DNA from 3 places in the Arthrobacter sp. BG5 genome. Region 3 is predicted to be linked to each of the others. Evidence: predicted binding sites of a transcription regulator. Region 3 holds the regulator's gene; each other region holds the start of a gene.

Region 1 (7,473 bases), 370 kb from region 3:
CTGCGCCGGCCGCTGCTGCAGGCCATTGAACACCCGGGGCCGCGGCCGGCTGTGCTGTTGCTGGACGAGATCGACCGGGCCGACGCCGAGTTTGAGGCGTTCACCTTTGAGCTGCTCGCCGAGGCCTCGGTCACCATCCCGGAGCTGGGCACCATCCGCGCCACGCATCCTCCGATCGTCGTGCTGACCTCCAACCGCACCCGGGACCTGCACGACGCGCTGACCCGGCGTTGCCTCTACCACTGGATCGACTATCCCGGGCCAGCCCGGATCGCCGAGATTGTGCGCCGCCGGGTGCCCGCCAGCAGCGGCCCGCTGGCGCTGCAGGCCGCCGCGGTGATCACGCGGCTGAGGACGCTGGATCTGGCGAAGCCGCCGGGGATTTCCGAGGCCATCGACTGGGTGTCCGCGCTCGCGGTGCTGGGCATCGAGCGGATCGACGCCGCGACGGCCGAACAGACCTGGGGTTCGATCGTGAAGAACCGCGACGACCTGGAGCTGGTGGGCTCCCGCGGGGCAGCCTGGCTCGTGGACGGCACCAATGACTGAACCGATCCAGCCCTCGCGGCCCTCTCCCCCGGCTGCCGGGCCGCCGTTCGTCGAGGCTGCAAACCTGGCCGCGGCCTTCATCACGGCCCTGCGCGGCGCGGGCGTCACTTGCTCGCCGGACCGGGCGGCCCGGCTGGCGGTGGCGCTGCGGCTGGTCCCGCCGACGTCCCTGGAACGGCTCTACTGGACTCTGCGGGTGGTGCTGGTCTCCGGCCGTGAGCAATTGCCCGAGTTCGACGCCGTGTTTGGCGCCGTCTTCCGGGGCCGCTTCGATCCCGCCGCCGCGCTGGACCGCCACGCCGGCGAACCCGTACCTGTCCCGGCAGCCCCGCCCCCGGCGGACGGATCCCGCACCCGGGCCGCCGATGACAACGGACGCGCGACCGCGCCAGGCAGCACAGCCCTGCGGCCGCCCGCGCTGACCGCCGGTACCGACGACGCCGGGGACCGGCCCGGTCCCGGGCGGGAGGCCGTCCTTGCGATGGCATCAACGGAAGAACACCTGCACGGGATGAACTTTGCCGACCTCACCGAGGCGGAAGCTGCCGAGATCCGCCGCCTGGCCGGCCGGATCCTGCTGGCAACCCCCGTGCGCCTGAGCCGGCGCACGCGCAAGTCGCCGCACAGCAGCGCACGTTTGGACATCCGGGCTACCGTGCGGGCGGCCCGCCGCTCCGGCTATGACTCCCCCAGGCTCCTGTACGCCCGGCGCCGCGAGCAAAGGCGCAAGCTGGTGCTGCTCTGCGACGTCTCCGGCTCGATGGAACCGTACTCCCGGATCTTCCTGGCGCTGCTGCAGGGCGCCGTCGCGAAGGCCGGGGCGGAGGCCTTTGTCTTCTCCACCAGGCTGACGCGCCTGACCCGGCAGCTGGCCCAACGCGACCCGGACCTGGCACTTGCGCAGGCGGCCGCCACCGCACCCGACTGGGCCAGCGGTACCAGGATCGCCGAGAGCCTCCGGCGATTCGTGGACGAACACGGCCGCCGCGGACTGGCCCGGGGAGCCGTGGTGGTGCTCTTTTCCGACGGCTGGGCACAGGAGGATCCGGCGCAGGTCGCGGCCCAGATGGCCCGGCTGCGCAGGCTCGCGCACCGGGTGGTCTGGGTGAACCCGCGGAAGGCAGCGCCGCACTATCAGCCGCTGGCCGGCGGGATCGCCGCCGCGCTCCCCTACTGCGACGCGTTCGTCAGCGGACACAGCTACACGGCCTTGGCGGAGTTGGCGACGGCAATCCGCGGCGACGGCCCGGCCGAGCCGGGAGGACACACAGTTGGAAGACAAGTGATCGCAAGTCAAGGGAGCAGCTAATGCAGATTGACAGCAGTTTCTCGGTGGTCGCACCGATCGGCAAGGTCTGGGACACGCTGATGGATTTCGAACGGGTGGCAGGCTGCCTCCCGGGCGCCCAGATCCTGAACAAACTCTCCGATGACGCCTACCAGGTGGGCATGACGGTGAAGCTGGGCCCGGTAAACATGCAGTACCGGGGCCTGCTCAATGTCCTGGAGCGGAACGCCGCCGAGCACCGGGCCGTGCTGGGCGGCAAGGCACAGGAAACCCGTGGCCAGGGCACCGCCGAAGCTACGGTGACGCTGGCGCTGACCGAAGAAGGGACCACAACGCACGGGACAGTCAGTGCCGATCTGGCGCTCTCCGGCAAGGCCGCGGCGATGGGCAAGAGCGTGATCGGCAGCGTCACCGAACAGATGATGGGGCTCTTCGCCGGCAACCTGCAGACCATGCTGGCCGAACAGGAGCCAGTAACCGCCGCCGCGGCCCCCACGCCGGCCGAACAGGTGCCGGCCGCGGCTTCCTCGCCGGCCGCCCCCACCGCTCCCACCCCTGCGGGCCCCGGCACGCCGCCCACGCCGACGGCGCCGCCCGCGCCGCCGTCGGGCAGCCTGGACGCCTTTAGCCTCGCCAAGGGCATCGCCGCCGGCCAGCTCTCCAGCCCCGGCAAGGCCCTCGGCCTGCTCGCGGCGGTCGCCTGCCTGGCTTACTGGGCCGGACGCCGGTCGGCGTTCCGGATGCTCAGGCTCTGCGGACGGCTTTAGGAGCACTCCATGCGGGACGTGCTGGCAGCCATGATGCCGGACTGGCGGCAGGGCAGAACCGCGGGACTGGCCACGGTCGTGAACACGTTCAGGTCCGCCCCCCGGCTTCCCGGCGCGTCGATGCTGGTCACCGCCGGCGGCGCCGCCGTCGGATCGGTCTCCGGCGGCTGCGTCGAGGGCGCCGTGTACGAGCTGGCCACCCAGGTCAAGGACGACGGCGTCCCGGTGCTGGTGCGCTACGGGATCAACGACGACGACGCGTTCGCCGTCGGCCTCACCTGCGGCGGCATTATCGACATCTTCGTGGAGCCGGTCTCGCAGCAGCGCTTCGCGGAGCTCGACGGCGTGCGGCAGGATGTCGAGGACGAAAAACGGGTGGGGGTTGCCACTGTGATCGAGCATCCGGACAGTAACTGGCTGGGGCGGCACTTGGTAGTGCGGCCGGGCGGCTTCGAGGGCAACCTGGGCTCCGAGCGTGCCGACCTCGCCGTCGGCGACGACTGCCAGGGTTACCTGGCCGCGGGCCGGACGGGCATCCTGACCTACGGTGCGGACGGTGAGCGGCTGGACAGCGGGATGCGGATCTTTTTCACCAGCTACGCCCCGCCGCCGCGGATGCTCGTTTTCGGGGCAATCGACTTCGCTTCCGCACTCGCGCGGCTCGGGACGTTCCTGGGCTACCGGGTGACGGTCTGCGACGCCCGTGCCGTCTTCGCCACTCCGGCCAGGTTTCCCGAGGCTGCCGAGGTGGTCAACGAATGGCCGCACCGCTACCTGGCCGGGCAGCAGGAGCGGGGGCTGGTCGACGAACGGACCGTCATCTGCGTCCTCACGCACGATCCGAAGTTCGACATTCCGTTGCTGGCGGTGGCCCTGCGCGGCAGCCCGGTGGCGTTTATCGGGGCGATGGGTTCGCGGCGCACCCACGAGGACCGGCTCCGACGGCTGCGCGAGGCGGGCCTGGGCGGGGCCGAACTATCCCGGCTGCACAGCCCCGTGGGCCTGGACCTCGGCGCCCGGACCCCTGAGGAAACCGCGGTATCCATCGCCGCGGAAATCATCGCCACGCAGTGGAGCGGCAGCGGCGAGCCGCTGCGGCAGCTGGACGAACGGATCCACCACGACGAGCAGCATTACGGGCAGCAGCAGGCCTAGCGGCGGGACGCCCGGAGTCGGGCGTAAGCTCGTGCCATGGCGAGATATTTCGATGTGCACCCCGACAACCCGCAGCCGCGATCCATCACGCAGGTGGTGGACATGGTGAAGTCCGGCGGCCTGATCGCCTATCCGACCGATTCCTGTTACGCGCTCGGCGCGCAGCTGGGGAACCGGGACGCGCTGGACCGGATCCGCGCCATCCGGCACCTCGATGACAAGCACCACTTCACGCTGGTCTGCAAGGACTTCGCCCAGCTCGGGCAGTTTGTCCAGATCGACAACGACGTTTTCCGCAGCATCAAAGCTGTGACGCCGGGCAGCTACACGTTCATCCTGCCGGCCACCAAGGAGGTGCCGAAGCGGCTGCTGCACCCCAAGAAGAAGACGGTCGGCGTGCGCATCCCGGACAACAAGGTGGTGCAGGCGCTGCTGGCCGAACTCGGCGAGCCGCTGCTCTCCAGCACGCTGCTGCTTCCGGACGAGGAGGAGCCGCTGACCCAGGGCTGGGAAATCAAGGAACGGCTGGACCATGTGGTGGACGCTGTGATTGATTCCGGCGACTGCGGGGCGGAGCCGACGACGGTCATTGACTTCTCCAGCGGCGTCGCCGAGGTTGTCCGCCACGGCATGGGCGACCCGTCGCGGTTTGAATAGTCCGGCGACCGCCCTTGGGATACGATCCGGTGATGCCTCGCCTCACCGTGCCTGACGTCAGCTTCCACGCCTCCTGGCTGAAAGGTTCCGCCGAATTTGAGGGCGCGCGCCGGGACGGCGGGGGCGCGGAGGACTGGCCTCTGGAAGAACTCCGGGACGCCGGGGCGTTCCGTCGTTTTGTCGATGTCCTCCACAAGGACGCTCTGCCGGACACCGAGCGGAAACCGGGTTACGTGCCCTGCACGTATTTGTGGATCGTGGAGGGTGACACGTTCCTGGGCTCACTTGCCATCAGGCACGAACTCAACGATTTCCTGCTCAATCAGGGCGGGCACATCGGCTACAGCGTGCGACCCTCCGCCAGGCGCCGCGGCCATGCGGCGAAAGCGCTGGCTGACGCCCTGCCGATAGCGCGGGGTCTGGGAATCCCGCGGGTCCTTCTCACCTGCGACGAGGACAACGCCGGTTCCCGGGCGACCATCGAAAAGAACGGCGGCGTCTACGAGGACACCCGCAAGGGCAAGCGGCGCTACTGGATCGATACCGTCTAACCTGAGGTACCCTGACAGCCCGCGAGCTCAGTGGCTGGCGGGAATAGGGATCTCGCGCCGTCAGGCAGCGTGGCACCCCGCGCACCAATTCTCTTTGCAAGGGTTGCGACACGGCGGTCCAGCCGGACCCGGTCGAACCCTCGACGGCGGCTCTCGTGTCCTACGGTAGACCTAAACCAGCGAGAGGGGACTCCCACATGGCCTGTGACGGCTGCAGCACATCTTCAAAACTTGACTTCGATTTCAGCATGGCCTTCCAGCCGATCTATGACGCCGCTGCCGACCGGGTGTGGGGCTACGAGGCGCTGGTCAGGGGTCTGTCGGGCGAGGGTGCTTACGAAGTTTTGTCAAAGGTGTCGCCGGAGCAGAAGTACCGCTTCGACCAGGACTGCCGCGTCAAGGCGATCGAGCTGTCATCGCGGCTGTTTCCGGCGGGTGAGGATTTGATGTTGTCGATCAACTTCATGCCGAACGCAGTCTACGAACCGGCCGCCTGCCTTCGTGCGACGCTGCTCGCAGCCAGGCGATGCAGTTTTCCGACGTCGTCGATCATGTTCGAGTTCACGGAAAATGAGGAGGTCTCGGACACCGCCCACCTTACGAACATCATCACCGAATACCGCAAGCATGGTTTCACCACCGCCATCGACGACTTCGGCGCCGGTCATGCGGGGCTGGGCCTCCTTGTCGATTTCCAGCCCGACCTGATGAAGATTGACATGAAGCTCATCCGCGGGATCGACACCAACCCGGCCCGCCAGGCCGTCGTCGCCGGCATCGTCGATATCGCCAGGGAGCTCGACATCACGGTGCTCGCAGAAGGCATCGAGACTGAGGCGGAGTTCCTGGAGCTGAAGGCAACCGGCATCCGGCTGTTCCAGGGATACTGGCTGGGGAAGCCCGCCTTCGAGAAGCTTCCCCAGATAAATGTGGACGCCAGGTCCGGTCCCGGCGTCACCGCTTTCGCCTAGCCGCAGCGGCGCCAGCCACCGGCCCCGGCAGAGGGCAGCGGCCACATGCAATTGGGCGACCACGGTCAAAAGTCAGTGCCGGGCGCTACACTTGAATTCGAACATATATTCGAAAAAGGGTGTGTTGTGGGCGTAATTATCGGGCCCCGCGTGATAGACGCGGGCTCTTCCCTCCTGTCGGTCCTCATCTCGCCGGTGCCGGTCGCTGCCGGCTATCCGTCGCCGGCGCAGGACTACTTTGACGGCCGGATCGACCTCAACGAGCACTTGATCAAGGACATCACCAGCACCTACGTCGTCCGGGTCTCAGGGGACTCCATGGAAGGCGCCGGCATCAGCGACGGGGATGAGTTGATCGTCAACCGGGCGCTCGAGCCGCGCGACGGGTGCGTCGTCGTCGCCGTCCTCGACGGCGAGCTCACCGTCAAGCGCCTCCGCGTCACCGCCTCCGGGGTGGTCCTGCAGGCAGACAACCCGCGCTATCCGGACATCCGGGTGCCCGCCCTGTCCGACCTCGTCATTTGGGGCGTCGTCACCCGGTGCCTCCACCATGTCTAGGCCCAGGCCCGAGCCGCGGCCCGGCGGCAGTATTGCCCTCGTGGACGTTAACTGCTTTTACGCCAGCGCCGAACGGGCATTCGACCCCTCACTGGAGGGCCGGCCGGTGGTGGTGCTGTCCAACAACGACGGCTGCGCCGTCACCCGCTCGCCGGAAGCGAAGGCCCTGGGCATCCCCCTCGGCGAGCCCTGGTTCAAGCTTGCCCCGCGGGCCAGGGAATGGGGGCTGGTCGCCAGGTCCAGCAACTACGAGCTCTACGGGGACATCAGCGCCCGGGTGATGGAACTCCTGGGCCGGTATTCGGCGTGGCTGGAGGTCTACAGCATCGACGAAGCCTTCCTTGGCGTCCGCGGCAGCCCGGAAGAACTGCTGCGGCGCGGGCAGGCCATGAAGACGTCGGTCCGCCGGAATGTCGGCGTTCCGGTGTGCGTCGGGATCGCCGGCACCAAGACCCTGGCAAAACTGGCGAACAAGTGGGCCAAGCACAACCCTGCGTTCGACGGCGTCTGCCACTGGGACGCCGTTCCCGCCGGGCGCCAGGAGCAACTGATGGCCGGTCTGTCCGTCATCGAGCTCTGGGGCGTCTCCACGCGGCTGACCAAACGCCTGAACGGGCTGGGGATCCGGAGCGTGCTTGACCTGGCCCGGGCGGACCCGGTCACCATCAGGGACCGCTTCTCGGTGGTGCTGATGCGCACGGTCCTGGAACTGCGGGGCACGCCGTGCATCCCGCTCGAAGAGGAACGCGTCGGCCGCGACCAGCTGATTTTCAGCCGGTCCTTCACCACCCCCATCAGCACCGCGGCCGCAATGCGCCAGGTCCTCGGGATCTACGCGCAGCAGGCCAGCGCCCGGCTCGCCCGGCACGGCCTGCAGGCCAAGGTCCTGACGGCTTTCGCCGCCACATCCCACTACAACCCGCGGGACAGCTCGCATCCCTCGGCGTGCGTTTCGCTGCCAATGCCTACCGCGGACC
Region 2 (7,473 bases), 1.5 Mb from region 3:
ACACGGTGGAGACGGCGGCGATGAAGGCGCAAGCAACCACGCGCAGAACGTCGCGCCAGTGGTGCTTGAGCAGGTCCGCGACGGGGAGCTTGGAGATTTGGGCGCTCTTCTGGGCTTCCTCGAAGGCGGGCGGCTCGTGCAGCGTGCGGCGGATAAAGAACGCAACCACCACGACGACGGCGCTGAGCCAGAACGGAATGCGCCAGCCGATGCCGTACTTGATCTCGTCCGGCAGGGCCAGGACGGGGATGAAGACGAGCGCGGCAAGGATCTGGCCGCCCTGGGTGCCGGTCAGTGTCCAGGAGGTGAAGAACGAGCGGCGGTTGTCCGGCGCGTGCTCCAGGGTCATGGACGAAGCGCCGGCCTGCTCGCCGGCGGCGGAAAGACCCTGGCAGAGCCGGGCCACGACGAGCAGCGCGGGCGCCCACCAGCCGACGGTCTTGAAGTCCGGCAGGCAGCCGATCACGAAGGTGGAGGCGCCCATCAGCAGCAGGGTGAACATCAGGACCTTGCGGCGGCCCACCCGGTCACCGAAGTGGCCCAGGATGACGGCGCCGACCGGCCGCGCCACGTAGGCGAAGCCGAAGGTCGCGAAGGACATGATGGCGGCGTTGGCGTCCGCGTCCGGGAAGAAGACCTTCGGGAAGATCAGCGCGGCGGCAGAACCGAAAATGAAGAAGTCGTAGTACTCGACGGCGCTGCCGAGGAAGCTGGCGAGTGCTGCCTTCTTTGGTGTCCCGGCCGGTGCGGCAGTGCCCGGCGTCGTAGACGGGAGTGTCTGGCTCATGGTGTTCCTTTGGTGTGACGACGTTGTCGCGGATGGATCGGGAAGGTCTCGCCGGCCGCTGGCTTCAAGTGTGCGGCAGCCGGTGGACCGAGGAAAGACCCGGACTAGTAGCCACATGGTGGGAGCTACTTGTGCGATGTAGCAAGCATGGCTGTGAGCGCCATCACTTGTCAAGAAAAATAATCACGATCTAGCAATAGCTCTCATCATGTGAGAACATCGATCCATGAGTGTGAACCAAGACACAGAGGTGGCCCCCGCCGCCGGCACCCCCGGCGACGGCGCCGGTCCGGACGAGGCCCTCCAGCCGGCCACGTCCGCCAAGGCGGCCAAGTCCGCCAAGGAGGACTCGCGCACCGACATGGTCGGCAAGGCCCTCGGGCTGCTGGTGCTGCTGGGCGACGAGCCCCGCGGGGCCAGTGCCGCCGAGCTGTCGCGCCGCGCGGAGCTGCCCTTCAGCACCACCTACCGGCTGCTCGGCTCGCTGACCAGGGACGGTTTTGTCGACTATGAGGCTGACGGCCGCCGCTACCACCTGGGCCTGCGGGTCTTCCAGCTCGGCCAGCGGGTCTCCAACCACCACGGCTTCGCCGGCACCGCGCTCCCGATCCTGCGGCGCGTCACCGAGGAGACCGGCGAGGCCACCATCCTCTCGGTCCGCGACGGGAAGCATCACCTCACCGTCAACAAGGTGGACGGTCCGCAGACCTTCCGCGTCACGTCAGACCCGGGCCACCTCGGCGCCCTGCACACCACCTCCGTGGGCAAGGCGCTCGTCGCGTTTGCCGACGACGCCACCCGGCAGCAGCTGGTGGAGGACCTTGAGCTGGAAGCGCTAACCGACCTCTCCATCACCGACCGGGACGCCTTCCGGGCCGAGATCGAGCTGGTCCGGAAGCGCGGCTACGCCACCATGGACGAGGAAAACGAGCTGGGCATGCGCGCCGTTGCGGTTCCCGTCTTCAATTCGCAGGGCCACGCCTTCGCCTCGCTGGCCACCGCGGTCCCCGTCTTCCGGATGAGCATGGAGGCCCTGGTGGCCCTCGTGCCGCTGCTCCAGTCCGCCGCGGCCGAACTCTCGGCCCGCCTTCCCCAGGGCTGAAACGGGCGGATCCCTACGGTCCGACACTACGAGTCACCACTTTGTGTTCGCAATAAGAACATCCGTGCAATATGTGAACACTTGCGCTAATGTAATCCCTACCACCCGGCCCGCCGCCCACGTCGCGGCCGCCGAGTGCCGTTGTCAAAGGAGCTAGACGGATGAGCAATCGAGCAGAGTCCTTCCTCGTGGGCCTGGTAGGCGATGGCGTCACGCCGTCCCTCACGCCCCCCATGCATGAACGCGAAGGCGATGTGCAGGGCCTCCGGTACCTTTACCGCCCCATCGACCTCACCGAACTGGGCCTCCCCGGCCAGGCCGTCGGAGAACTCCTGACCGGCGCCCACCGGCTCGGCTTCAACGGACTGAACATCACCCACCCCTGCAAGCAGCTGGTCCTCGAACACCTCCACGAGATTTCACCGGACGCCCGGCGCCTCGGTGCCGTCAATACGGTGACCATCCAGGACGGCCGCTTTATCGGCCACAACACCGACTTCTCCGGCTTCGCTTCCGCCCTGGCCACCGGCCTGCCCGGTGCGAAGCTGGGCCGCGTTGTGCAGCTCGGCGCCGGCGGCGCGGGATCCGCCGTCGCCTACGCCCTGCTGACCGCCGGGGTGCGGCAGCTGGACCTTGTGGACACCGACGCAGCCCGCTGCGCCGCCCGCGCGGGCGAGCTGGCCGGATTCTTCCCGGACAGCCAGGTCACGGCCCGGACGACGGCGGAGCTGCCGGAGCTTATGCCGCTCGCCGACGGGCTGGTGCACTGCACGCCGGTGGGCATGGCCGCCCACCCGGGCGTCCCGCTGGACATGTCCCTGGTGGAGTCCCGGCACTGGGTCGCGGACATTGTCTACCGGCCGATCGAGACCGAGCTGGTCCGCGAAGCCCGGGCCAAGGGCTGCGAGGTGCTCGACGGCGGTCGGATGGCCGTGGGGCAGGCCGCCGACGCCTTCCGGATCTTCACCGGCCTCGAGGCCGACGCGGACCGGATGCGGGCCCACTTCCTGGAGCTCGTCGCCGCCGAGGAGGTGGCCGCCTGATGCGCACCGGAATCGCCACCGTCTGCCTCTCCGGCACCCTGAAGGAGAAGATGCAGGCCTGCGCCGTCGCCGGCTTCGACGGGATCGAAATCTTCGAGCAGGACCTCGTGACCTCGTCCCTGAGCCCGGAAGACATCCGTGCGATGGCCGCGGACCTGGGCCTCAGCCTCGACCTCTACCAGCCGTTCCGCGACTTCGACAGCGTGCCGGAGGAGCTGCTCGCGGCCAACCTGCGCCGGGCGGAGGCCAAGTTCCGGCTGATGTCGCGGCTGGGCATGGACACCATCCTGGTCTGCTCCAATGTGGCCACCGCCAGCATCGACGACGACGAGCTCCGCGCGAGCCAGCTGTCGCGGCTCGCCGCCCTCGCCGGTGACCACGGTGTGAAGGTCGCCTACGAGGCCCTGGCCTGGGGCAGGTACGTCAACGACTATGAACACGCCCACCGCCTGGTGGAACTGGTGGACCACCCGAACCTGGGCACCTGCCTGGACTCCTTCCACATCCTGTCCCGGGACTGGGACACCGCCCCGATCGAGCAGTTCAACCCGGAGAAGATCTTCTTCGTCCAGGTCGCGGACGCGCCGAAGCTGTCGATGGATGTGCTGTCCTGGAGCCGGCACTACCGGGTCTTCCCGGGCGAGGGGCAGTTCGAGCTCGCCAAGTTCATGGGCCATGTGGTGCGCGCCGGTTACACCGGCCCCGTCTCGCTGGAGGTCTTCAACGACGTCTTCCGGCAGTCCGACGTCGAACGCACCGCCGTGGATGCCATGCGCTCGCTGATCTGGCTGGAGGAACAAAGCGCCCAATGGCTGGAGGCACACCCCTCGGCGGCACAGCCGGCCGAGGCCGCCGCGGGCGGTGCCGGCCGCCGCCGCTACCCGATGGAACTGGCCACGCTGCCGCGGGTGGCCGAACCGGCCGGGTTCAACTTCGCCGAGGTGCGGGCCGCGGACACCGCCGCGCTGGAGACCCTGCTGGGCCAGCTGGGGTTCGCGTTCAACGGCCGGCACCGGACCAAGAATGTGCAATTGTGGAGCATGGGCCACGCACGCGTGATCATCAACGAGGAAGCGCCCGCCGCGGCGGAGACCGCCATTGCCGCGGTCGGCTTCGACGTCGACTCCCCGGTGATCGCCGCCGCGCGGGCGCAGCAGCTCAAAGCCCCGGCCGTGCCGCGCAAGAGCCAGGCGAACGAGGAAATCTTCCAAGGCTTCGCCGCGCCCGATTCCACCGAGATCTTCCTGTGCCAGGGCAGCCTGGACGGCACCGCCGCCTGGGTCAACGAATTCGGCACCTCCGGCGACGCAGCCGGCCCGGGCGGGGGCCCGCAGGCCGTGATCGACCACGTCAACCTCGCGCAGCCCTGGCAGCACTTCGACGAGGCGGTGCTTTTCTACACCAGCGCCCTGGCCCTGGAGCCGCAGCCGTACGCCGAGGTGGCGAGCCCCACCGGGCTGGTCCGGTCCCAGGTGATGACCACGCGGGACCGCGGAGTGCGGCTGGTGCTGAACCTGGCCCCGCTGCTGCAGCAGGAGGCGGGACCGGACGCAGGCGCCACCGCCGCGGGAACGCAGCGCCGGACCTACCAGGAACACATCGCGTTCGCCGTCGACGATCTCGTGGCCACGGCCCGGGCCGCCCGCGCCCGCGGCCTGGAATTCCTGCGCATCCCGGCGAACTACTACGAGGACCTGGACGCGCGCTTCGACCTGGACCCGGCGTTCCTGGCCACCCTGCGCGAACTGAACCTGCTCTATGACCGTGACGCCGACGGCGAGTTCCTGCACTTCTACACCGCCACCGTCGGCAGCGTGTTCTTCGAAATGGTGGAACGCCGCGGCACCTACGACGGCTACGGGGCCCCCAACGCCCCGGTCCGGCACGCCGTCCAGTACGACCACCTGCACCAGCTGAAACTCACCGCCTGACCGCACCCGGCCAGGATCGACCCACCCCAACGAAAGGAGGCTGCTGTGCCTGAAGAAATCAACCTTGAGATTTTCAACGCGGACCCGCTCACCGAAGACGTGTCCGACGCAGCGCCCGCGGCACCGGCTCAGGCCGCAAAGGCTGTCCCGGCCCTGGACACCGCGGCGGAATCGCAACAGATCCTCAGCGACGAGATGAAGGCGCTGGGGGAGGCCTACGCACAGGCCCGCCGCACCGGCGCCCCGGCGGAAACCCAGCCGCGGCTGGACTACCCGCCGTACCGCAGCAGCATCCTGCGGCACCCGACGAAGAGCCTGCAGCACGCGGATCCGGAGACCATTGAGCTGTACTCGCCGGCGTTCGGGCACATGGACGTGCACGCGCTGGAATCCGACCTCACCATCCAGCACAACGGCGAACCGCTGGGCGAGCGGATCATCGTCTCCGGCCGTGTGCTCGACGGCGACGGCCGGCCCGTGGCGGGCCAGCTGGTGGAGATCTGGCAGGCCAACTCCTCCGGCCGGTACATCCACAAGCGCGACCAGCACCCGGCCCCGCTCGACCCGAACTTCACCGGCGTCGGCCGCTGCATCACCGGCGCGGACGGGTCCTACAGCTTCATCACGATCAAGCCCGGCGCCTACCCGTGGAAGAACCACCTGAATGCCTGGCGCCCCGCCCACATCCACTTCTCCCTGTTCGGCCAAGAGTTCACGCAGCGGATCGTCACGCAGATGTACTTCCCCGGCGACCCGCTCTTCGCGCTGGATCCGATCTACCAGTCGATCGTGGACCAGGACGCCCGGGACCGCCTGGTGGCCAGCTACAACCACGACCAGACCAAACCGGAGTGGGCGCTGGCTTACAACTGGGACATTGTCCTGACCGGTTCAAAGCGGACCTGGACCGAAAACGAGGCATTGGGTGCAGAAGGAGACGACCATGAGTAAATTGACCCCCACCCCCGGCCAGACGGTGGGCCCGTTCTACGGCTACGCCCTGCCCTACGCCAAGGACCGGGAGCTGCTGGCGCCCGGTTCCGCCAGCTCCATCCGCCTGCAGGGCACCGTGTACGACGGCGCGGGGCACCCGGTGCCGGACGCCATCCTGGAGATCTGGCAGGCCGACGCCGAGGGACAGGTCCCGCAGCGCACCGGCTCCCTGGTCCGCGACGGCTACACCTTCACCGGCTTCGGCCGCAGCGCGGTGGGCAACACCGGTGTCTTCACCTTTACCACTGTCAACCCCGGCCCCACCGCGCCCGGCGCCGCACCGTTCATTTCCGTGGTCGTGTTCGCCCGCGGACTGATGAACCGGCTCTTCACCCGCGTCTACCTGCCGGAGAACGAGGAAGCCCTCGCCGCGGATCCGCTGCTGTCCTCCCTCGATCCGGAACGCCGCCGGACCCTGATCGCCCGGCGCGACCCGGATGGCGGCCTGAGCTGGGACATCCGGCTGCAGGGCGAAGGTGAGACGGTGTTCCTCGACTTCGAAGGCGAAGGCGCCGCGGGTACCGGCGCTGACGAAAACAGCGCCGAGGACGCCTCGCAGTGACGGCCGGCAACGGCGGCGGCTTCGGGCAGGACGGCGACGTCGGCCTGCTGAGCCCGGTTTCGGCGTCGCCCTCGGTGGCAGCCCTGACCGGGGACCGGGCGGTCCTCGCCGCCCTGCTCCGGGTCGAGGCCGGCTGGGCAGAAGTCCTCGAAGAGGCGTCCCTCGCCCCGGCCGGGTCCGCCGCCATCGTGGCGGAAGCCGCCGGCGTTGACCGCTACGACATCGCTTCAATCGCCGTCCGCGCCCAGGGCGGCGGCAACCCGGTGATCCCGCTGCTCGCCGACCTCCGCGCGCAGGTCACGGCCCTCGATACCGCCGGCATCGGCGCCGCGCGGGCCGTGCACACCTCGCTGACCAGCCAGGACGTGCTCGACTCCGCCCTGATGCTGCTGGCTTCCGGCGCCGTCCGGGAACTGCTCGGCGAGATCAAGCGCACGACGTCGGCCCTCGCGGCCCTCGCGCACCAGCACCAGCGGACCCTGTGCGTGGGCCGGAGCCTGACCCAGCACTCGCTGCCGTTCAGCTTCGGCCTGAAAGCCGCGCAATGGTTCCACGGCCTGGCCGCTGCCGCGCACCGGCTCGAGGGCGTGGAGTTTCCGGTGCAGACCGGGGGAGCGGCCGGAACCCTGGCGGCCGGCACCGTGCTGACCGAAGGTTCGGCCCTGGCGCCGCTCGACCTCGCCGACCGCCTCGCCGGTCGGCTCGGGCTGGCCGCGGTCCCGGCACCGTGGCACACCAACCGCCTCGCGGTCACCGCGCTCGGCGACGCCCTGGCCGCCGTGACGGACGCCGCGGGCAAGATCGCCGCCGACGTGCTGTTCCTGAGCCGCCCCGAGGTGGCGGAACTCGCCGAGCCGCGCGCCGCCGGCCGCGGCGGCTCCTCGGCCATGCCGCAGAAGCAGAACCCGGTGCTGTCCGTGCTGGTCCGCAGCGCCGCGCTGCAGGCACCGGCGCTGGCCGCCCAGCTGCACCTCGCGGCGGCCAACTTCAACGACGAACGGCCCGACGGCGCCTGGCACGCCGAGTGGTCCGCGCTGCGCTCCCTGCTCCGCCTG
Region 3 (7,473 bases):
TGTCCACCGGCGCCGACACCGTGGTGGTGGACGCCGAGCTCGCCCCGTCCCAGCGGCGCGGCCTGGAAGACATCGTCAAGGTCAAAGTCATCGACCGCACGGCCCTGATCCTGGACATCTTCGCCCAGCACGCCAAGAGCCGCGAAGGCAAGGCCCAGGTGGAACTGGCGCAGCTCGAATACCTGCTCCCGCGCCTGCGCGGCTGGGGCGAATCGATGTCCCGGCAGGCCGGTGGCCAGGTGGGCGGCGCCGGAGCGGGCATGGGTTCGCGCGGCCCCGGTGAGACCAAGATCGAGCTGGACCGCCGCCGGATCCGCACCCGAATGGCCAAGCTGCGGCGTGAAATTGCCGCCATGAAGCCGGCCCGGGAAACCAAGCGCGCCAACCGCCGTCGTAATGCCGTGCCGTCGGTGGCGATCGCCGGCTACACCAACGCTGGTAAGTCCTCGCTGCTGAACCGCCTGACCGACGCCGGTGTGCTGGTGGAGAACGCCCTGTTCGCCACCCTGGACCCGACCGTCCGCAAGGCTGAAACCTCCGACGGGCTGGGCTACACCCTCGCCGACACCGTGGGTTTTGTCCGCTCGCTGCCGACCCAGCTGGTGGAGGCGTTCCGCTCCACCCTGGAGGAGGTCGCCGATTCGGACCTGATCCTGCACGTCGTCGACGTCTCGCACCCCGACCCGGAGGGCCAGATCGCGGCCGTCCGCACCGTGTTCAGCGAAGTCGACGCCCGCAAGGTGCCGGAGATCATCGTCCTGAATAAGGCCGACGCCGCCGACCCGTTCGTGATCGAACGGCTCAAGCAGCGCGAACCGCGCCACGTTGTGGTCTCGGCCCGCACCGGGGAAGGCATCCCGGAGCTGCTCAAAGCCATCAGCGAGGGTATTCCGCGGCCCAGCGTGAAGCTGGAACTGATGATTCCGTACAACCGCGGGGACCTGCTCAGCAAGCTGCACGAGACCGACGCCGAGATCATCAGCCTCGACCACGAGGAGACCGGCACCCGCGCCGTGGTGATGGTGCGCGAGGGGCTCGCGGCCGAACTGGATGCCTTCGTCAGCAATGACTGAACCAGCGGTGGCCGAGGGGGCGGCCGCGCCGTCGGACAGCGGCCCGGCCAAAAGCAGCCCGGCTAAGAGCAAGCCTCGAAACGGCCCGGCCGGCGAGCAGTTTGTGGTTGAACTGCTCGACCGGGCGGTCGCCGGCATGGGCGGTCAGAGCCGCGACGGCCAGCACGAAATGGCGCGGCAGGTGGCGCGCGCGATCGACACCGGCGACCACCTGCTGGTCCAGGCCGGCACCGGCACCGGCAAGTCGCTTGCCTACCTGATTCCGCTGATCGCGCATTCGCTGGTCAGCGACAAGCCCACCCTGGTCTCCACCGCAACCCTGGCCCTGCAGACCCAGATTGTCGGCAGGGACCTGCCCCGGCTGCTCAAGACCATCACCCCGGCCTTGGAGCGGCCGGTGAAGGTGGCGCTGGTCAAGGGCCGCTCCAACTATGTCTGCCGGCACAAACTCGAAGGCGGTTTCCCCTCCGAGGAACCGTCCGAGGGCCAGTTGTTCTCCCTCGGCGAAGACACCTCCGTGCCGCACTTCGCCGCCGCGGTGGGTGGTCCGTCCTCGCAGCTCGGCAAGGAGGTCGTCCGGCTTCGCGAGTGGGCCGAGGACACCCAGACCGGGGACCGCGACGAGCTGCTGCCCGGCGTGACCGACCGCGCCTGGCGGCAGGTCTCCGTCACCTCGATGGAGTGCCTGGGGGCGCAGAAGTGCCCGCTCGCCGCCGAATGCTTCAGCGAACTGGCCCGGCAAAACGCCGCCGACGCCGACGTGGTGGTCACCAACCACGCCATGCTGGCCGTCAGCGCCTTCGAGGGCCTCGCCGTGCTGCCCGAATACGACGTGGTGGTGGTCGACGAGGCGCACGAACTCCAGGACCGGGTCACGGGCGCCGTCTCCGGCCAGCTGTCCGTCGCCATGGTGCACGCCGCCGCCTCGGGCGCCCGCAAGCACACCGGGATCACCGTGGATGCGCTAAACAACGCCGCGTCCAACCTCGAGCTCGCCATTGAAGGCGTCCCCAGCGGGCTGATGCCCAACGGATTGAACAGCGAACAGCTCGACTGCGTAGACCAGCTCCGCGACGCCTGCCGCGCCGCGCTTTCGGACTCCAAGGGCGACAGCGCCAACACGGCCGACGGTGGCCGGCAGCTCGCGCGCTCCCGGCTGATGGTGATCCTGGAGCTCTGCGAACGGCTCCTGGCCGCCAAGGAGAACCGGGAAGTGGTCTGGTTCTCCCGCAATAGCAGCTTCGATCCGCAGCAGGGCTACTCGCAGCCTGACGACTCCGCGCCTGCCCTGATCAACGTTGCTCCGCTCAGCGTCGCCGGCCGGCTGCGCGAGGGACTGTTCGCCGACCACACCGTCGTCCTGACGTCGGCAACCCTGGCGATCGGTTCGGCCTTCGAGCCGGCGGCGGGAGGCCTCGGCCTGGTGGGTCCCGGCGCACCCAGCTGGACCGGCGTCGACGTCGGATCCCCCTTCGAATATCCCAAACAAGGCATCCTCTACGTTGCCAAGCACCTGCCCAAGCCGGGCCGGGGGACCTCGCCGGAAGCCCTCGACGAGCTCGAGAAGCTGATCCGCGCCTCCGGCGGCGGCGCCCTCTGCCTCTTCTCGTCGCGGCGCGCCGCCGAAGAGGCGGCCGAGGCGATGCGGCCCCGGCTGGGGATGAGCATTCTCTGCCAGGGTGAATCGACCATGACCGCGCTGGTGAAGCAGTTCGCCGACGAGCCGGACACCTGCCTCTTCGGCACCATGTCGCTCTGGCAGGGCGTCGACGTGCCAGGGAACTCCTGCCGCCTCGTCGTGATCGACCGGATCCCGTTCCCGCGGCCCGATGACCCGCTGATGACGGCCCGCTCCCGGGCGGTGGCCCAAGCCGGCGGCAACGGCTTTATGAGCGTCTCGGCGACGCACGCAGCGATCCGCCTCGCCCAGGGAGCCGGACGCCTGATCCGCTCGACGTCGGACAAGGGCGTGGTGGCGGTCCTCGATTCCCGGCTGTCCACCGAACGGTACGGCGCGTTCCTCCGGGCCGCGCTGCCGCCGTTCTGGCCCACCACCGACCCGTCGGTGGCGCTGGCAGCCCTCGAACGCCTCGGCAAAGAAACCCCGGCCAAGCAACAGGCCCAGCAACCCGCCAAGTAGGCGGGAAGGGCCGGCGGGGGTACCAATGGGCCGCGCTGGCGTTCCCGCCCGGTTCTTGTGAGCCCCGGGGCCGGCAGAGCCGGGTTTCCGCGGCTGCGGCGGCCCCGCACGCCGTCGTGCTGCCGACAACCGGGCGGGAACGCACGGAGGCCCCATCCGGAACCTCGGACGGGGCCTTTGGCGCTGCCGGTGGGGTGTGGCTGGCAGGGGTGGTGTGGCCGGGAAGCCGGCGGGGGAGGCTACAGGGAGCGCAGCACCGAGACGACCTTGCCCATAATGACGGCATGGTCGCCGAGGATCGGCTCGTACTGGGTGTTTTGCGGGAGCAGCCAGGTGTGGCCGTCGCGCTGGCGGAACGTCTTGACCGTGGCCTCGTCATCGAGCAATGCGGCAACGATGTCGCCGTTGACGGCATCGTTCTGACGCCGGACGACGACCCAGTCGCCGTCGCAGATGGCGGCGTCGATCATTGAATCACCGGCCACCCGGAGCATAAACAGTTCACCGTGGCCCACCAGCTGGCGCGGCAGAGGCATCACGTCCTCCACCACCTGGTCGGCCAGGATCGGGCCGCCGGCGGCGATGCGGCCGACGAACGGGACCATCGCGGTGTCCGTGGCGCTGGCGAGCTCGGCGACAGCCTGGCCGCCGACGGCGCGCAGGCCGCTGGACTTCTCCACACCGGAGATCGTGGTGGCACCCTCGTCCAGGGTCAGCGGCATCAGCACTTCCATGGCGCGGGGACGTTTGGGGTCACGCCGCAGGTAGCCGAGCTTTTCCAGCTGCGAGAGCTGGTGGGTGACGCTGGACAGGCTGGCCAGCCCGACGGTGTCGCCGATCTCGCGCATGGAGGGCGGGTAGCCGTTGTCTGTCACGGAACGCTGGATGGTCTCCAGGATCTTCTTCTGACGGACGGTAAGGCTCTTCGGCGCCCGGCCGGTCTGGGGGCTCCGCTGAGCGGCCCTCCCGCCGGCGGCTTGTGCTGCCATGTTCGCCATGCCTTTCCATTCCGCCCGGCTGCCGTGGCTGCCGGGACCGTTCGGTCCGAACAATGTCAGACCCCGCTGATCAACTGTTGCTGACCAACCCAAGTGGTTGTCCTGTGATTCAAAAGTAGGGCAGCCGCCAGGGTTTTTCAAACATTTGTTCTAGCGAGTCTCGACAATGTTCGTTCATAAGTGCTAAAACAGAAGCAGCGAAGTTCGAATATGTGTTCGAAGTTTCGAAGCCTTGCTGGCTCTTAGGGTTCGGCGGTGTGTTCGAAGTTTGGTGTTCGAGGGTTCGCGATCGAAGGTAATGCGTTCGATGGTTCGGCCGGTTGGCGGCAGGTACGTGGAGTACGCCGGGCGGCACAGATAAGTCCAGGAGGGCTCAGCTCATGTCAGCAGTAAGCGCTATTTCCGGTTCGTCCGTTTCCGCTCCCGCTCAGGAGGCGGCGCCCGCTGCTGCCTCCCGGCAGGCTCCGCTGAGGCTGACTCGCCGCGGACGCTTCGTCTTCTTCGGCCTGCCGCTGATCCTGCTGGCCGCCCTGGTCCTCTCCCTGGCCGGGTTCCTGAACGCCCCGGCCAAGGCCGCCGACTCGGCCGCGGAGCTCTCGCTCACACCGACCGTCACGGTGACGGTCCAGCCGGGGGAGTCGCTCTGGGCCATCGCCGGTGAGGTCGCCCCGGAGCGGGACCCCCGCGACGTTGTTGCCGACATCGTGCAGCTGAACAACCTCGAAGCCGCGCGGGTCATCCCCGGCCAGCAGCTCTACGTACCCGCCAAATAGACCACCCCGCCAAGGCCGCCGTCGGCCGCCCCGGCGGGCCCCGGGCGGTCACAGTTTCGGGGCCGGGGCCGGTCTCACTTAAACTGGGCAGGTGACTGACCAGCTAGAGCGCCTCAACCGACTGCCCCTCCGGACCAATCTGCGCGGACTGCGCCCCTACGGTGCGCCCCAGTTGGATGTCCCCATCCTGCTGAACGTCAACGAGAACACCCATGGCGTCCCGGCCGACGTCCGCGCGGCCATCGCCGAGGCCGTGACGGAGGCCGCCGCCGGACTGAACCGATACCCGGACCGCGAGTTCACCGAACTGCGCGAAGCCCTCGCCGAATACCTCGGCCACGGCCTGGACGCCGGCAACATCTGGGCAGCCAACGGCTCGAACGAAGTCCTGCAGCAAATCCTCCAGGCCTTCGGCGGCCCGGGCCGCACCGCGCTCGGCTTCCCTCCCACGTACTCGATGTACCCCCTGCTCGCCGCCGGTACGGACACCGAATACATCGTCGGGGTCCGCGCCGAGGACTACGGGCTCAGCGCCGAATCGGCAGCCCGCCAGGTCCGGGAGCTGAAGCCCAACGTCGTTTTCCTCTGCTCACCGAACAACCCCACCGGCACCGGCCTGGGTCTCGACGTCGTCGAGGCCGTCTACGAAGCCGGCGAAGCCAGCCAGACAATCGTGATCGTCGACGAGGCGTACCACGAGTTCGCCCACGATGGCACGCCCAGCGCCCTGACCCTGCTGCCGGGCCGCGAGCGGCTCATCGTCTCGCGCACCATGAGCAAGGCCTTCGCCTTGGCCGGGGCCCGGCTCGGCTACATGGCGGCGGCCCCGGAGGTCACCGACGCGCTGCGCCTGGTCCGGCTGCCGTACCACCTCTCCGCAATCACCCAGGCGACGGCGCTGGCCGCCCTGCGCCACCGGGTGGCGCTGATGGCCGACGTCGAGGACATCAAGCGCCAGCGCGACCGGATCGTGACGGAGCTGACCCGGATGGGCCTCAAGCCCGCCGCCTCCGATTCGAACTACGTCTTCTTTGGCGGCCTCGAGAACCCGCACGAGACCTGGCAAGGGCTGTTGGACGCCGGCGTGCTCATCCGCGACGTCGGCATCCCCGGCCACCTGCGCGTGACCGCCGGAACTGAGACGGAAACCACAGCGTTTCTGGAAGCCCTCGAACGGATCCTGGCCGGCCACGAAGTGCAGTCCGCCTAGACTTAAGCCAGGACCCACGCACACCGTCCCGTTCGCCGGGCGCCCGCCTCATCCAAAGGACATCCCACATGAGCAACACCGGATCAGCCGCTGCCCGGACCGCACGCCTGGAGCGGACCACCAGTGAATCCTCCGTCCTGGTCGAGATCAACCTGGACGGCACCGGCGTCTCGGACATCAGCACCTCCGTGCCGTTCTACGACCACATGCTGACCGCGCTGAGCAAGCACTCCCTGATCGACATGACGGTCAAGGCCACCGGCGACATCCACATCGACGTCCACCACACCGTGGAAGACGTCGCGATTACCTTCGGCGAGGTCCTTCGCACGGCGTTGGGCAACAAGGCCGGCATCCGCCGCTTCGGCGAGGCCACGGTGCCGCTCGACGAGGCGCTGGCCCAGGCCGTCGTCGACGTTTCCGGCCGTCCCTACCTGGTGCACACCGGCGAACCGGCCGGTCAGGAGTACCACCTCATCGGCGGTCACTTCACCGGCTCCCTGACCCGGCATGTCTTCGAGGCGATCACCCTGCACGCCGGGATCTGCCTCCACATGAACGTCACTGCCGGCCGGGACCCGCACCACATCGTCGAGGCTCAGTTCAAGGCCTTCGCCCGCGCACTGCGCGCCGCCGTGGAGCCGGACCCGCGGGTCGAGGGCATCCCCTCCACCAAGGGCGCGCTGTGACCGGCAAGGTGCTCCGGGACGGGGCCATCATCAACCCGGACGCCGCCAGGAAGCCGGTCTCGCCCGAGGGCAAGCCCACCGTCACCGTGCTCGACTACGGTTCCGGCAACGTCCGCTCCGCCGTCCGCGCCCTCGAACGCGCCGGGGCCGAGGTCATCCTCAGCTCCAAGCCCGAGGATGTGCTCAACGCGGACGGGCTTGTCGTTCCCGGCGTCGGTGCCTTCGAAACCGTCATGAACGAGCTCAAGGCCGTCGACGCCGTCCGCATGATCGGCCGCCGCGTTGCCGGCGGCCGGCCCGTGCTCGCAATCTGCGTCGGATTGCAGGTCCTGTTCGAAGCCGGCGTGGAACACGGCACCGTGGCCGAGGGTATGGGGGAGTGGCCGGGCAAGGTCGAGCTCCTGCCGGCCGAGGTCGTGCCGCACATGGGCTGGAACACGGTCACCGTGCCGGAGGGCTCCCGGCTCTTCGCCGGCGTCGAAAACGAACGCTTCTACTTCGTGCACTCCTACGGCGTCCAGCACTGGGACTTCGACGTGGTCCAGCCGCGGATGGCCGCCCCGCTCGTAACCTGGTCCGAGCACGGCGCC

The links. Region 3 encodes LexA, which represses DNA repair genes until DNA is damaged. Its sites were predicted from a motif close to TCGAACANNTGTTCGA; they were not measured.
Region 1: the regulator LexA is predicted to act here: its motif matches at 6,036-6,051, upstream of AC1MBE_RS00375 (LexA family protein).
Region 2: the regulator LexA is predicted to act here: its motif matches at 1,944-1,959, upstream of AC1MBE_RS09235 (shikimate dehydrogenase).

What each region holds. Positions count from the first base shown of each region.
Region 1 covers NZ_CM155268.1:74,538-82,010, reverse strand. The annotation lists gene AC1MBE_RS00410 (AAA family ATPase) at 1-549, shown strand, start outside; gene AC1MBE_RS00405 (vWA domain-containing protein) at 542-1,858, shown strand; gene AC1MBE_RS00400 (SRPBCC family protein) at 1,858-2,604, shown strand; gene AC1MBE_RS00395 (XdhC family protein) at 2,614-3,759, shown strand; gene AC1MBE_RS00390 (L-threonylcarbamoyladenylate synthase) at 3,796-4,416, shown strand; gene AC1MBE_RS00385 (GNAT family N-acetyltransferase) at 4,449-4,967, shown strand; gene AC1MBE_RS00380 (EAL domain-containing protein) at 5,216-5,938, shown strand; gene AC1MBE_RS00375 (LexA family protein) at 6,065-6,496, shown strand; gene AC1MBE_RS00370 (Y-family DNA polymerase) at 6,489-7,473, shown strand, end outside.
Region 2 covers NZ_CM155268.1:1,997,571-2,005,043, reverse strand. The annotation lists gene AC1MBE_RS09245 (MFS transporter) at 1-787, opposite strand, end outside; gene AC1MBE_RS09240 (IclR family transcriptional regulator) at 1,014-1,889, shown strand; gene AC1MBE_RS09235 (shikimate dehydrogenase) at 2,051-2,932, shown strand; gene AC1MBE_RS09230 (TIM barrel protein) at 2,932-4,863, shown strand; gene pcaH (protocatechuate 3,4-dioxygenase subunit beta) at 4,909-5,814, shown strand; gene pcaG (protocatechuate 3,4-dioxygenase subunit alpha) at 5,807-6,418, shown strand; gene AC1MBE_RS09215 (lyase family protein) at 6,415-7,473, shown strand, end outside.
Region 3 covers NZ_CM155268.1:3,450,514-3,457,986, forward strand. The annotation lists gene hflX (GTPase HflX) at 1-1,073, shown strand, start outside; gene AC1MBE_RS15815 (ATP-dependent DNA helicase) at 1,066-3,213, shown strand; gene lexA (transcriptional repressor LexA) at 3,453-4,202, opposite strand; gene AC1MBE_RS15825 (LysM peptidoglycan-binding domain-containing protein) at 4,592-4,984, shown strand; gene AC1MBE_RS15830 (histidinol-phosphate transaminase) at 5,076-6,194, shown strand; gene hisB (imidazoleglycerol-phosphate dehydratase HisB) at 6,263-6,883, shown strand; gene hisH (imidazole glycerol phosphate synthase subunit HisH) at 6,880-7,473, shown strand, end outside.